Regions from separate parts of the Brevibacillus sp. RS1.1 genome, predicted to be linked through region 1. Evidence: riboswitches for the same ligand, from Rfam matches in the RefSeq annotation. Region 1 holds a riboswitch; each other region holds the start of a gene.
The links. A riboswitch is a leader RNA that binds a small molecule or an ion and turns the genes downstream of it on or off. The one in region 1 is predicted to bind cobalamin.

Region 1 (4,220 bases):
CAAGTTCTCCGCTTCCACTCTCACGAATACTTCCATCGATGTCTTATGGGTCCAGGTCACATATGCCTCCAGGTTGATCGCTTCCCCTGTCTTGATTGGCGCAAGAAAATCGAAGGAATCGCTCGACGCGGTGACAACAGGCTTACGGCAATGTCGCATAGCTGCGATGCAGGCGATTTTATCTACATAGGCCATGACTTTTCCACCGAAAATGGTATGGTGGTGATTGGTATCCGGCGGAAAGACGAGATCAGTCAAAAAGGTTCTCGATTGTTGGATCGGTCGTGCTTCTGTCATCATTTGTGTGGCTCCTCTCATCGCGTTCACCTTCCCGACTGAGCTGTCAAACGATTCCGAATCGCCTTCGTTGCCGCAACCATGTTTCGTAATGACTGAACGGTTTCTTCTCTTCCTCTCGTCTTCAGCCCGCAATCCGGGTTTATCCAAAATTGGTCCGGTGGCAGTACTTGTACGCCTCGTGCTACCATATCTTCCATTTCTGAAACAGCTGGAACTCGGGGGCTATGGATATCATATACGCCGAGCCCGATGCCTTTATCATACGTACCTGTTTCGAACACAGACACGAGTTCTCCGTGGCTACGTGAGGTTTCAATCGAGATCACATCTGCATCGAGTTCGCTGATGACGTCCATGAAATCATGGAATTCGCAATAGCACATATGTGTATGAATCTGGGTGCTCGGCGCAACAGTGGAAGTCGCTAGACGAAACGCTCTGACAGCCCACTCGAGATAAGCTGCTTGCTCTTCTTTTTTGAGCGGAAGTCCTTCGCGCAACGCTGGTTCATCGACTTGAATCATGAGAATCCCCGCTTCTTCCAAGGCTTCTACCTCTTTTCGCAATGCCAACGCGATTTGTTCGCACACTTCTTGTCTGGAGACATCGTCTCGAGCAAACGACCAATTCAGAATAGTTGCTGGGCCCGTTAACATACCCTTCATTGGTTTGGCGGTCAATGATTTTGCATACACACTTTCTTTGACCGTCATTGGTGCCACAAACTCCACATCTCCGTAAATAACAGGTGGCTTCACGCAACGCGAGCCATATGACTGCACCCAGCCGTTTTTCGTGAACAAAAAGCCATCGAGCTTTTCGCCAAAATACTCAACCATATCTGTTCGTTCGAACTCACCATGGACGAGGACATCCAGACCGAGCTCTTCTTGTATTTTGACCCATTCCTTGATTTGCGCCTGAATGAAAGCGTCGTATTGCTCCACTGTCCAGTTCCCTTTTTTAAACTGCTGTCGAGCTTGACGAACCTCCGCCGTCTGCGGGAAACTACCGATTGTGGTCGTTGGTAACAGTGGCAACTTCCACGTATTTTGTTGAATCTCTCGACGTTCGAGATAAGGAACACTTCTTTCAAGTTTGACAGCAGCGATTTGACGTAAAGCATTCTTCACATCTTGACGATTCCTTGCTGGAGATAAAGCGAGCTTCAGCAAGTCCGCTTCATTTTGAGCGATCTCTTTTGAAATGACGTACTTACCATATCGGAATCCTTGGACTAAAAGCTGTACTTCCCCTAGTTTTTCGTCGGAAAACGCCAATGCAGACACGACTTCCTCTGGCAATTCGCTCTCTGCTTCAACTGTTACAGGAACGTGCAACAAACTGCTAGACGGTTGCAGCCACAGCTTTTCGAGTGGAACGATCTCGGAAATTTCATTGACCAGCTCCCATTTCTCCTCAATGGACGCACGCCATATGTTACGACCGTCGATGATTCCCGCTGCGAGAATCTTGTCTGCTGGAAACCCGTGTGTTTTCAGATGAGTCAAATTGCGCTTCGCTCCGTGTACAAAATCAAGACCGATTCCTTTTACCGGTAAGGAAACTAGCTCCTTGTACCAATCCACCGCTTCAAAATAGGTTTGCAACATGCATTGTAGATGCGGTAGTGCTTGACCGATTTGCGTATAGATACGCTTGATGATGGCGCGTTCTTGCTCAGAGACATCCAGTACAAATGCAGGCTCATCGATTTGCACCCATTCCACGCCGTGCAGCTCTAACTCCCGGAGAACGTCTATGTAGAGCGGAACGAGTTGATCCACGATGATCTCAAATTCGTTTTTCTCATATCCTTTAGACAATTTGACAAACGTATACGGGCCTACAATAACAGGCTTTCCGATGATGCCATACTTTTCTTTGGCCTCTAAATAGGCCTGGAGAGGCTTGTTCTCGGTTATGGCTGGTTGTCTTTCACCGAACTCCGGGACGATGTAATGGTAGTTCGTGTTAAACCATTTCGTCATTTCGCTGGCGACAGCTTCCTTCGAACCGCGAGCCATGGCGAAGTAAGTGGCTAATGAAACCGGGCCTCCCTCGTATTCATAGCGCTTGGGGACCATTCCAAACATCACAGCCATATCCAGCATGTGATCGTAGTACGTAAAGTCACCCACAGGGATCAGCTCGACCCCTTTTTCCTGCTGACGTAACAGGTTTTGGTGACGGATTTGCTCCATTTGCTGTACCAGGCTTGCCTCATCGATGCTGCCTGCCCAAAATGCTTCCAATGCCTTTTTCCACTCGCGGTTCTTCCCGATCCGTGGATATCCCAAATTGCTGCTTTTCATGAGCTTCCTCTCCATTCTTCATTCGATCTTGACTTGAATCCGCCCAATAAAAAAGGCATCTCCAACGATCAAAAAGAACGTTAGAAATGCCAAATAAGCACTGAGATCACAGCATCCTAACACCTCCCTATCTCCCGTAGGTTAAGCAGTGTCGTCGAAACAGGCAGGTCTCCTGACTTTGGGATCATCATCTGCACATACCTTCCCAATCCGTTTGGATCAGTGGCTAATAAATGTGCCGACTCCCCTCATACAGTGGCGGGACCGTGTCGGATTCTCACCGACTTCCCTTTTCATCCTTGGTTGATTTTGATAACCAAAGAACCTGTTCCCACTCCTATGAAATTATCATGGTTCTATGAAGTGCCCCAGAAAACGAGCAGGGCAGCATACTGTTCATACAGTAACACAGAATCCAATTTTTGTCATACTAAAATCTAAAATCATCGTCCGTCAACGGCTCTACGTTTAGTGTACGGACATAACCATTTCCTTTTTTCGAGAAGAAGTCATGCTGCTTCGTCTGCGTACGAATGCCGTTCAGCACAATCGGGTTCACTTCTTCCTCCGGGAATAGCGGGTCCAGCCCCAGATTCATCAAAGCTTTGTTCGCGTTGTAGCGCACGTAGGCATGAACCTCGTCAGCCAATCCGATTTCGGTATACAACGAAGTCGTATAGGCCTCTTCATTTTCTTGCAGCTCGTGCAAAAGGGCATACAGCTCCTCTTTTGCTGCGGTCTGCTCGACCACACTCAGGCCTTGATAGACTTCTTGCGCGAGAACACCGACATAGAGTCCGTGGATGCTCTCGTCACGAACAATCAGGTCGATAATTTCCCCGCTGCTTGTCATCTTTCCTTGCCCCGCCAAATAGAGCGGATAGAAGAAGCCGCTGTAAAACAGATAGCTTTCCAGGAAGACGGACGCTACCATCGCCATGTACAAGTCTTTCGGTTTCTCAATTTCTTGATAGCGTTTGGAGATGAGGGCCGCTTTCTTTTGCAGATGTGGATTGTTTTCTACCCACGAAAAAATACCGTCAATCTCCTCTGTTGATGCCAGCGTTGTAAAAATACTGCTGTACGATTTGGCATGGATTTGCTCCATCATGCCCATGAAGGCGAGAACCGCTTTTCTTTGCAGTCCATCGACATGCTCCATGATCTTCGGCATCCCTACTCCACCCTGAACCGTATCCAGCAAGGTGAGGCCGCCCAATACTTTTTTATACGTATCCCGTTCAGTCGCACTGAGCTCCATCCAGGCCATCTTGTCATCTGACAACGGAATCTCATCATCCGTCCAGAACTGCATGATGTTTTGATTCCAAAACGTCATCGTAAAATCGTCGTCCGGCCTGTTCCAATTGACTGCTTTCATATGGCGTTCCTCTTCTCTTTTTGCTTGATGCTTTTCCTTATATGAATCGACTTCACTAAACTGCGCAGCTAATGCACTCTTCTACAGTCAAATGCTTCGTACGCGTATAGTAGAGCGACTTCAGACCTTTTTTCGCTGCGTAAATATAATAGCGAGCCAGTTCTCTGGTTGAAATGTTGCTGTTCACGTGCAGCACAGTCGAAATTCCTTGGTCGATGTGCTCT
Region 2 (4,220 bases), 750 kb from region 1:
CGAGTTTCTCCGCGATGCAGTGGTCATTTATACCAGCAAGTAAAGAGTTTTCAAACAAAGAAGCTGCGAGCAAGGCAGCTTCTTTGCGTTTTACGCTTCGTTATCCCCACCTACTGCAGGAAAAAGCTTTTGTCCCAAGGGTGTTGGCAAGCCATCCATGCTTACTACGTTGTTTTCCTTTTGATAAGCAAGCAGTTCCTGTTCGTCTTTAGCCAAAGTCCATTTCTGAAGGGTGTCGCGTTCTTTTGAGTAGGAATAGAAGGGGATAGCCCAGCCGCAAGAAGTCTTTACTTCCTGTACGTTTACGGTAATGATTTGACGAGCACCGGGCAGAAGCGGGAAGTCTTTTACGAGCTCATCCCACCGAGGCGAATCTGGGAGAATAACCGTTCCTTTGCCGAATAAGCGCATGATGAGAGGAGGGCCTTCAAATGCACAAAACATGAGAGTAATCCGGCCATTTTCCTGTAGATGAGCACTGGTTTCGTTTCCGCTTCCAGTCAGGTCTAAATAGGCCACCTCGGTAGGCGATATGATGCGAAAGGAATCGTACCCTTTCGGTGAAAGATTCACGTGACCATCTGTGTCCATAGGAGCAGAGGCAACGAAGAACATTCGCTGCTTCTTGATAAACTTCTCATGCTCAGGTCGTAACTCAGAGAAAAGCTGACCCATTTTGCACCCCTCCAGGTAAAGGAATTGTTTTTACTACCCTCATATTACGATGAAAATATGAAGAATTTGTGTTGATATTCCCAGTACGTCCCAAATTGATGATAAAGTATAAATATTCTTGCAACAAAATCACCTTTGAAAAGGAGGAGCATTTACATGCAATCATCACAGCCAATTTACTTAGGGGAGCGCATCCATTTAATAGACGGTTTCGATATGGGCTGGGCGGAACGCACGGGGACTTATGTCATCGCTGAAGAAGAACTGACTTTGGTTGAAACAGGGCCAAGCCCCTCCGTCCCATACATCAAGACCGGCCTCGCCAAGCTCGGTTTTACCCCGGAACAAGTAAAATACATTATTGTGACGCATATTCATTTGGATCATGCGGGAGGAGTGGGACTTTTTCTACAGGATTGTCCAAACGCAAAGATCGTCGTCCATCCAAAAGGTGCACGTCACCTCGTTGATCCAAGCCGACTGATCGCAGGGGCGAGAGCGGTGTACCATGATGATTTTGATCGATTGTTTGATCCGATTGAAGCTGTTCCCGAAGAGCGGATTTTGATTCGTGGAGACGGGGATACATTAAAGATCGGGGCGAATTGCATGTTGGAGTTTCTGGATTCGCCAGGGCATGCAAATCATCACTTCAGCATCTACGATCCCGTTAGCCGCGGCATGTTCACAGGTGACACGGCAGGTGTCCTTTATCCGCAGCTTAAAAAGGATGGTATACACCTCGTGCTGCCATCTACTTCTCCGAATCAGTTTGACCCGGATGCCATGTTAGCGTCTCTACGTCGATTTGAAGCGCGCAAGCTGAATCGCATTTACTTTGGTCATTTTGGGATGTCTGAACAGGTAGACGATGTGTACCGCCAAATACGTGAGTGGCTCCCCGTGTTTGTGGCGGAAGGAGAATCAACACTTGCTGCTGGACAAACATATGCTGATCTGTCTCGTAAGTTATTGGAACGAGTCTCGGAGCATCTACAGTCACAAGGCATCAATGATGACCACGAAGTTTTCGAAGTACTCAAGCTGGATTTACAGGTGTGTGCCATGGGCATTCTGGATTATTTGCACAAACGAGGGTAAAAGCTTTGCCAAAAGCATTCTATTTGCCTGAACTTTTTGTTCAGGCGTTTTCATTTTTAGCAGGCAAGAAAGTATTGGCTTACGTGTTTGTCATTCTTTTTTCATCCAAGGAATGCTATGATGTAGGATGAGTCATGGACTGTGACAATTTCAAACGTAACAGCAAATAGGTGCCTCGTCTTTTCTCAAAAAGATCGGGTGAAAAGGGAAGTCGGTGAAAATCCGACGCGGTCCCGCCACTGTAAATCGGCTCGTTCCTCAGCCGTAAGCCAGGAGACCTGCCTGTTTGTTTTTGTGCCTGTTGCCTTCGCGGAAAGGATCGGCCTATTTCAGGAAGCAGACCATCCTGTCTGTTTGCCCTGAGGTGCCGACCCTTTGATTTCCGAATGGAAGCAAGGGTCGCTTTTTTTATTGGAAGGTACAGTCAATCAGACACGCAGAAAGGAAGTTCTACATATGAAACGTTCATTGCGATTCATGATCCCACTACTAGTTGCGGCGAGCCTCGCAGGTTGTGCGGGTAACGATAACAGCCAGCCAGCACCTGGTGGACAAACAAGTGCACCGCAAGAGAATACAGCCGAGCAGTCTGCAAAACAAACAACGTATCCGTTGACAGTCAAGGATGCGACAGGAAAAGAAGTAACCTTTGCAAAAGCTCCTGAGCGAATCGTCTCCACATCACCTGCCGAGACAGAGATTTTGTTCGCATTAGGCTTGGAAGATCGGATCGTAGCTGTCTCAGACTATGATGATTATCCAGAAGCGGCGAAGACAAAACCGAAAATTGGCGGCGTCGTCAAACCGAATGAAGAAGCGATTCTCGCTCAAACGCCAGATATGGTCGTCGGTGGGATTTCGATGGAGAAGCCAGTGGCTGACAAGCTCAAATCTCTCGGGATGCCCGTCTACATTACCCATCCGACAAAGATGGATGACATCCTAAACAATGTGTTGGCGATGGGAGTTATCACTAACAAACAAGAACAAGCCGAAAAAGTTGTCGCGCAAATGAAGAAAGATATCGCGTACGTTCAAGAAGCAGTGAAAAATGTAAAACCAGAAGAGAAGAAAAAGGTATACCTTGAGTTTTCCCCAGGCTGGACAGTCGGAAAAGGTGAATTCATGGACGAGCTCATCACACTGGCTGGAGCGACGAACATTGCTTCTGATACACAGGGCTGGAATCCGATCAGTGAAGAAAAGATTTTGCAAAACGATCCAGACGTCATTTTGTATGCGAGCGGAATTACCGATGAAAAGACTGGCGTCAAGCTGGAGGATATGATTGCCAAGCGTAATGGCTGGGATAAAATGAAGGCGATTCGTGAAAAACAAATCTTTGGCATGGACCAAAATATTTTGTCCCGTCCTGGTCCGCGTATTACACAAGGCTTGATTGAAGTAGCGAAGGCGATTTACCCTGACTTGGTGAAATAAAATGAAGAAACGATTGTTCATATGGGGAGGAGCCAGCTGTCTCGTCCTTCTGGCTTCAATAGTCATCAGTATCTCGATGGGGGCGGCACACCTTCCCATTTCGCAAGTATGGCTCATCCTGCTCCACCAAATCTCGGGCTTGTCTGAGTGGATCACCGTAACGTGGCCGGAGTCATCTGAGCAAATTGTCATGAAGGTTCGTTTTCCACGCGTTGTATTGGCTGTTTTGATTGGTGCTTGCTTGTCACTTGCGGGAGCGGGCTTTCAGGGAGTTTTGCGTAATCCGCTCGCCGATCCGTTTACGATGGGCGTGGCATCAGGTTCTGCTGTCGGAGCAGCCTTTTTGATCCTGTTTGGCTTACAAATCAGCTTTTTGGGTGCATGGAGCACGCCTGTTGTCGCTTTTCTTACAGGACTGCTCAGTTTATGGATCGTACTGGGACTCGCGAACACGCAAGGAAAGCTGCAAACGGAGACCCTGATTTTGTCTGGTGTTGTGGTGCAGGCTTTTCTCGGCTCACTCGTTTCCTTTATGGTGTCGCTATCGGATCAGACGGTGAATGAGATCGTGTTCTGGCTGATGGGCAGCTTGTCATTTCGGGGCTGGGCCTTCACGTATGTCTTGATTCCGTACTTGGTCATAGGCGGAATGGTGCTGGTAAGCTATGCGCGTTCCTTGAACCTATTTGCGTTAGGCGAGCGGCAGGCTGCGCATCTCGGCGTCCATGTAGATCGAACGAAGCTGGTGGTTCTGGTCGTTTCGACACTCCTGACGGCAGCGGCGGTTTCTATCGCGGGAATTATCGGGTTCGTTGGCCTGGTGGTACCGCACCTCGTCCGTATGCTTGTCGGTCCTGACTATCGAATTTTACTGCCGATGGCTGCGATCTGCGGTGGTATCTATGTGCTGTGGGCTGATACTCTCGCCAGAATGCTGCTAAGTCCAACGGAAATCCCGCTCGGTGTCGTGACTGCATTTCTGGGTGCACCGTTTTTCGCGTATT
Region 3 (4,220 bases), on a different contig from region 1:
AACAGCACCGTCCCAATTCCATGCTCATTCGGCGCTGAAAACACAAGGAGACTGGTAATGGCCGACAAGATCGCAGATATCGCAATTCCAGCCATGAGCAGGCGTACCGTCGAGTTTTGTCCTCCAATACGGGATAGTGTAAAAATGAGAATGATGGACACGAGGGAGCCTGTAAAAGCGCCAAAGGTTAACGCATACTGCCCGTACATGCTGAATGCTCCGAAAATAATTACCGAAGTAGCTCCAACGGAAGCACCTGAAGATACGCCTAACACATACGGGTCCGCCAGGGAGTTGCGAACTAACGATTGGATCGCTACTCCCACGACAGACAGACCTGCGCCGACGATCGCCCCCAAGAGTACACGCGGAAAGCGAATATCCCAAATAATTGTTTGCTCCCCTTTGGACCAGTCCACCTCAATCCATTGGGTCAACATCGGAATTTTTGATAAGGCGATTTTCCATACCGTAGTCGGTTTAATCTCCACCGATCCCAGCGTAACTGCGAACGTAATCGAGAGGAAGAGTCCAACCAATAAAGTAATGATGATAGAAGGTAACTTGATCTGTTGCAGTGCTATTCCCTCCCTTAAAAGGGGCGTACTCTATTTGAATTTATCCGGGTAGAGTCCTTCCGCCAAAATTTTCAGAGCAATCGGTGCTCGAACGCCTTCAGAAGCCGCAGACAACGGCAATACAACCAGTCGTTGATTTTTAATCGCTGGAATATCTGCCAGTTCTTTTTTGGTCAAAAGGAAATTGCGTTTTTGCTCAACAGTTCTGTCCCCGTAGTCTATGACAATAATCACGTCCGGATTGCGACTCACTACTTGTTCCCAACTGACCTCTGCCCACCCCTTTTGAATATCGTCAAAAATGTTCTTGCCGCCAGCCGTCTTGATTAAGGACGTCATGTAATTGTTGGCTGCTGTGAATGGCTTATCTTCCCCGTTGTCGTACACGAACACTTTAAGTGGCTCGTCCACCTTGCCGATTTTGCTAATCGTTTGATCCATTTCACTCTTCATTTTATGGATCAAATCATTGGCTTTGTCCTCCACACGGAAAATGCGTCCGATGTTCGTAATATCCGCGAACACATCGTCGATCGTTGGACCAGGCTTGCTAGACGATTCTTGCAGGTACGATTTGATGCCGACCTTTTCCAAATCCTGCATCGATCCTACGCCCTTTTCGCCGAATCCGCTTTTCCATCCGGCGTACACGAAGTCTGGGTTCGCTGCCAGCAGCACTTCTTTCGTAGGATACTTGTCAGACAGTACCGGAATCTTGTCGTATTCTAGTTTTAACTCTGGAAGGATTTTATCGTCTAGGTAAGCGGTTCCGACCATTTTATCAGCCAGGCCCAATGCCAGCATGATTTCGGTTACGTGTTGGTTCAATGTCACGGCACGCTCAGGTGCTTTTGGATAGGTCATTTCGATACCATTATTGGTTAATGTTACAGGCTTGCTCTCTGCTGCAGGAGCAGCCGCTTGTTCTGTTTTGGCTGGAGCTTGTGTTGTCGTAGTGGAGCCACATGCCGAAACCATAAGCATGACGGCCGTCATGATGCCTAGTCCTAGTCCTTTCATCACTGTTTTTGTTTTGTTTGCCTTCACCATCTGTAATCCCCTTTTCTGTATGTAAATTATGAAATGAGACCAAATGTTCCCACAAAAAAGCACCCCCCATTTCAATCGGGAGGTGCATGACAAACGTAGATATAGCCATAACAGGCGCAAAGGCGCCCTTTCATAGACTGTTTCCACATCTGCCCCATCCTCGTGGGTCGATTGTAAATGATCGCATGGCAGGTCTCCTGGCTTACGGATCAACACACCCAGCTACCTTCCCATTTTTTGTCTCGCAAAAAACAGTGGCTATTCGCTAGGCGCTCCTCGTTACAGTGGCGGGACCGCGCCGGTTTCTCACCGGACTTCCCTTTTAAGCTGACGGCATATGCCATCCAGCACCATTCGATACGTATTCAATTTTTCCAACTTCTTCATTGGTTGATAGAAGTTAGTTTTTTCGGGAACTGCGTGAGTATTTCAACGCCTGTTTCCGTAACCAAGACATCGTCTTCAATTCGCACGCCGCCTACTCCTGGCAAATAGATGCCCGGCTCGATGGTAAAGACCATTCCTGGACGAAGCACTTCTTGGTTCTGGCTGTGAACAGACGGATATTCATGTACATCCATCCCTAGTCCATGCCCAAGGCGGTGCATGAAGTATTCTCCGTAGCCTTTTGCGGTGATAACATCGCGAGCGGTTTTATCCAAATGCGCAAAGGTCACACCCGGACGAATCTCAGCAATTGCCGCTTCGTTGGCAGCCAAAACTGTCTCGTAAATTTCTTGTAGCTGGGCACTGATCTCGCCAACAGCAAAGGTACGAGTAATATCGGATACATATCCGTTCGCAGCTACCCCGATATCAAACAAAAGCAAGTCGCCTTCTTGCACCTGGCGCGTTCCTGGCTTCCCATGTGGCAAAGCGGACTTCTCCCCTGCCAATACCATGGACGTAAAGGATGGACCTTCTGCGCCCAAGCGCTTCATCTGGAATTCCAGCTCAGCTACGATTTCTGTCTCGGTCATGCCTGTCTTGACTTTTTTCAGGGTCTCCCGCAAGGAATCTTCGACCAACTGAACAGCATGCTTCAGACGATCCACTTCATCCGGAGATTTGATCAAACGCATTTCACGCAGTGGCTCTTCCACGTCCACATAGCTCGACGCCAGAACAACTTGTCCAAGTGCTTCATAGCGCTCGACAGTCATATGACTTTTTTCAATGCCGAGCTTCGCCAAGTTCGCTGGCAACACTTGCTTGAGGATTTCATACGGGTTTTGGATATCCGTATGTGTATGGATATCTTGAACGAACGAAGCCTCTGCTGCTGCCTCACGATCAAGAGCAGGTACAATTAAAGAAGGCTTTCCTTCAGCAGGAATAACAAGACCCATAAAACGTTCATGCGGGTCAGTAAAAAATCCGGTCAAATAGTAGACGTGCTTGGGAGAGGTAATCAACACCGCGTTCAGCTCTTGCTCTGTCAAAAACGTGTGGAGCTTCGAAATGCGCTCTTGAAACAACTTCTTCACCCTGCTTTCACCAATTATTCTATTGCGAGAATACCACTTCCCCATCAAAAAAAGAAGAGTTCAATTGCAAAATCTACTTCGGATCGGACAACCTAAGGGTGGGGTGAAAACGAAAATGGAACAAATACTCGTCCATCAGGATGGCAAGCAGTTTGCTTTTCACATATCGGGGAAAGGCCAGCCGTTATTGTGTATCCATGCGCCATGCATCGGCTCTATCAATTTTGTTTATCAGCAAACACTCGCAGATACTTATCAGCTCATTGTCCCTGATTTGCCCGGACATGGTGACAGTTCGCCCATGGAGAAGCCCTATTCTATTGGGGAATTGGCAGAACGACTCCATAAGCTGATCCCGTCTCTCGGCATTGAGCGTCCCTTTATTTTGGGGTACTCCCAAGGTGCTTCTATCGCCCTTGAATATTGCCTTCGTTATCCTGATCATGCGCGAGGCGGTATACTCGTGAGCGGTTTTTCCGAAGTGAATGACCTGTATTTGCATGGACGATTTTGGATGGCACGAGCGTTGTCGATGCTTCACGGAGTCCCTCTTCTTGCCCGTTCCATTGCCTCCTCACATGTCAATAGCCCAGAAATGCGGGAAAAATGGACGGCGCACGCCTCCAAAACAGATCCCACCAGCTTAAAATACCTTTATACTGCCGGACACCGCTATCAATGTACAGAGCGCCTGGGCAACATCCAGCTTCCGATTTTACTTGCCTATGGCGGACAAGATAAACGTATTCATCATTATGCGCAAATGCTGACAATGAAATTGCCAAAGGCAAGACTTGAAATAATCCCAAACGTAAAGCATCAAGTCATTACGAAAGCTGCACCTGCACTCAATCAGTTGTGCCGCACCTTCATGGAAGAAGGGTAAATAAGAAAAGACAGAAGGATGGTATCTCCATTCCCTTCTGTCTTTTTGTGATTGGACTAGCTCTTCATCCGCGGGTCGAGTGCATCACGCAAGCCGTCCCCAATTAAGTTAAAGCCGAGAACTGTCAGCATAATAGAGAGCCCTGGAAAAATAACGGTCCATGGTGCTTTCTGAATGTACTGACGTGAATCAGCGAGCATTTTTCCCCATTCTGGTTCT

Region 2: linked by a shared signal. The riboswitch ahead of HP570_RS04460 (ABC transporter substrate-binding protein) and the one ahead of metE (5-methyltetrahydropteroyltriglutamate--homocysteine S-methyltransferase) in region 1 are both predicted to bind cobalamin.
Region 3: linked by a shared signal. The riboswitch ahead of HP570_RS05885 (ABC transporter substrate-binding protein) and the one ahead of metE (5-methyltetrahydropteroyltriglutamate--homocysteine S-methyltransferase) in region 1 are both predicted to bind cobalamin.

Annotation. Positions count from the first base shown of each region.
Region 1 is NZ_JABSVA010000001.1:205,233-209,452, forward strand. Features, by position in the region: gene HP570_RS00825 (acyl-CoA thioesterase) at 1-300, opposite strand, end outside; gene metE (5-methyltetrahydropteroyltriglutamate--homocysteine S-methyltransferase) at 324-2,615, opposite strand; cobalamin riboswitch at 2,761-2,959, opposite strand; gene nrdF (class 1b ribonucleoside-diphosphate reductase subunit beta) at 3,046-3,996, opposite strand; gene nrdE (class 1b ribonucleoside-diphosphate reductase subunit alpha) at 4,052-4,220, opposite strand, start outside.
Region 2 is NZ_JABSVA010000001.1:951,676-955,895, reverse strand. Features, by position in the region: gene HP570_RS04475 (MerR family transcriptional regulator) at 1-43, shown strand, start outside; gene HP570_RS04470 (pyridoxamine 5'-phosphate oxidase family protein) at 91-675, opposite strand; gene HP570_RS04465 (MBL fold metallo-hydrolase) at 832-1,776, shown strand; cobalamin riboswitch at 1,928-2,076, shown strand; gene HP570_RS04460 (ABC transporter substrate-binding protein) at 2,233-3,216, shown strand; gene HP570_RS04455 (FecCD family ABC transporter permease) at 3,218-4,220, shown strand, end outside.
Region 3 is NZ_JABSVA010000002.1:69,255-73,474, forward strand. Features, by position in the region: gene HP570_RS05880 (FecCD family ABC transporter permease) at 1-584, opposite strand, end outside; gene HP570_RS05885 (ABC transporter substrate-binding protein) at 609-1,628, opposite strand; cobalamin riboswitch at 1,799-1,998, opposite strand; gene HP570_RS05890 (M24 family metallopeptidase) at 2,012-3,106, opposite strand; gene HP570_RS05895 (alpha/beta fold hydrolase) at 3,231-4,001, shown strand; gene HP570_RS05900 (ABC transporter permease) at 4,058-4,220, opposite strand, start outside.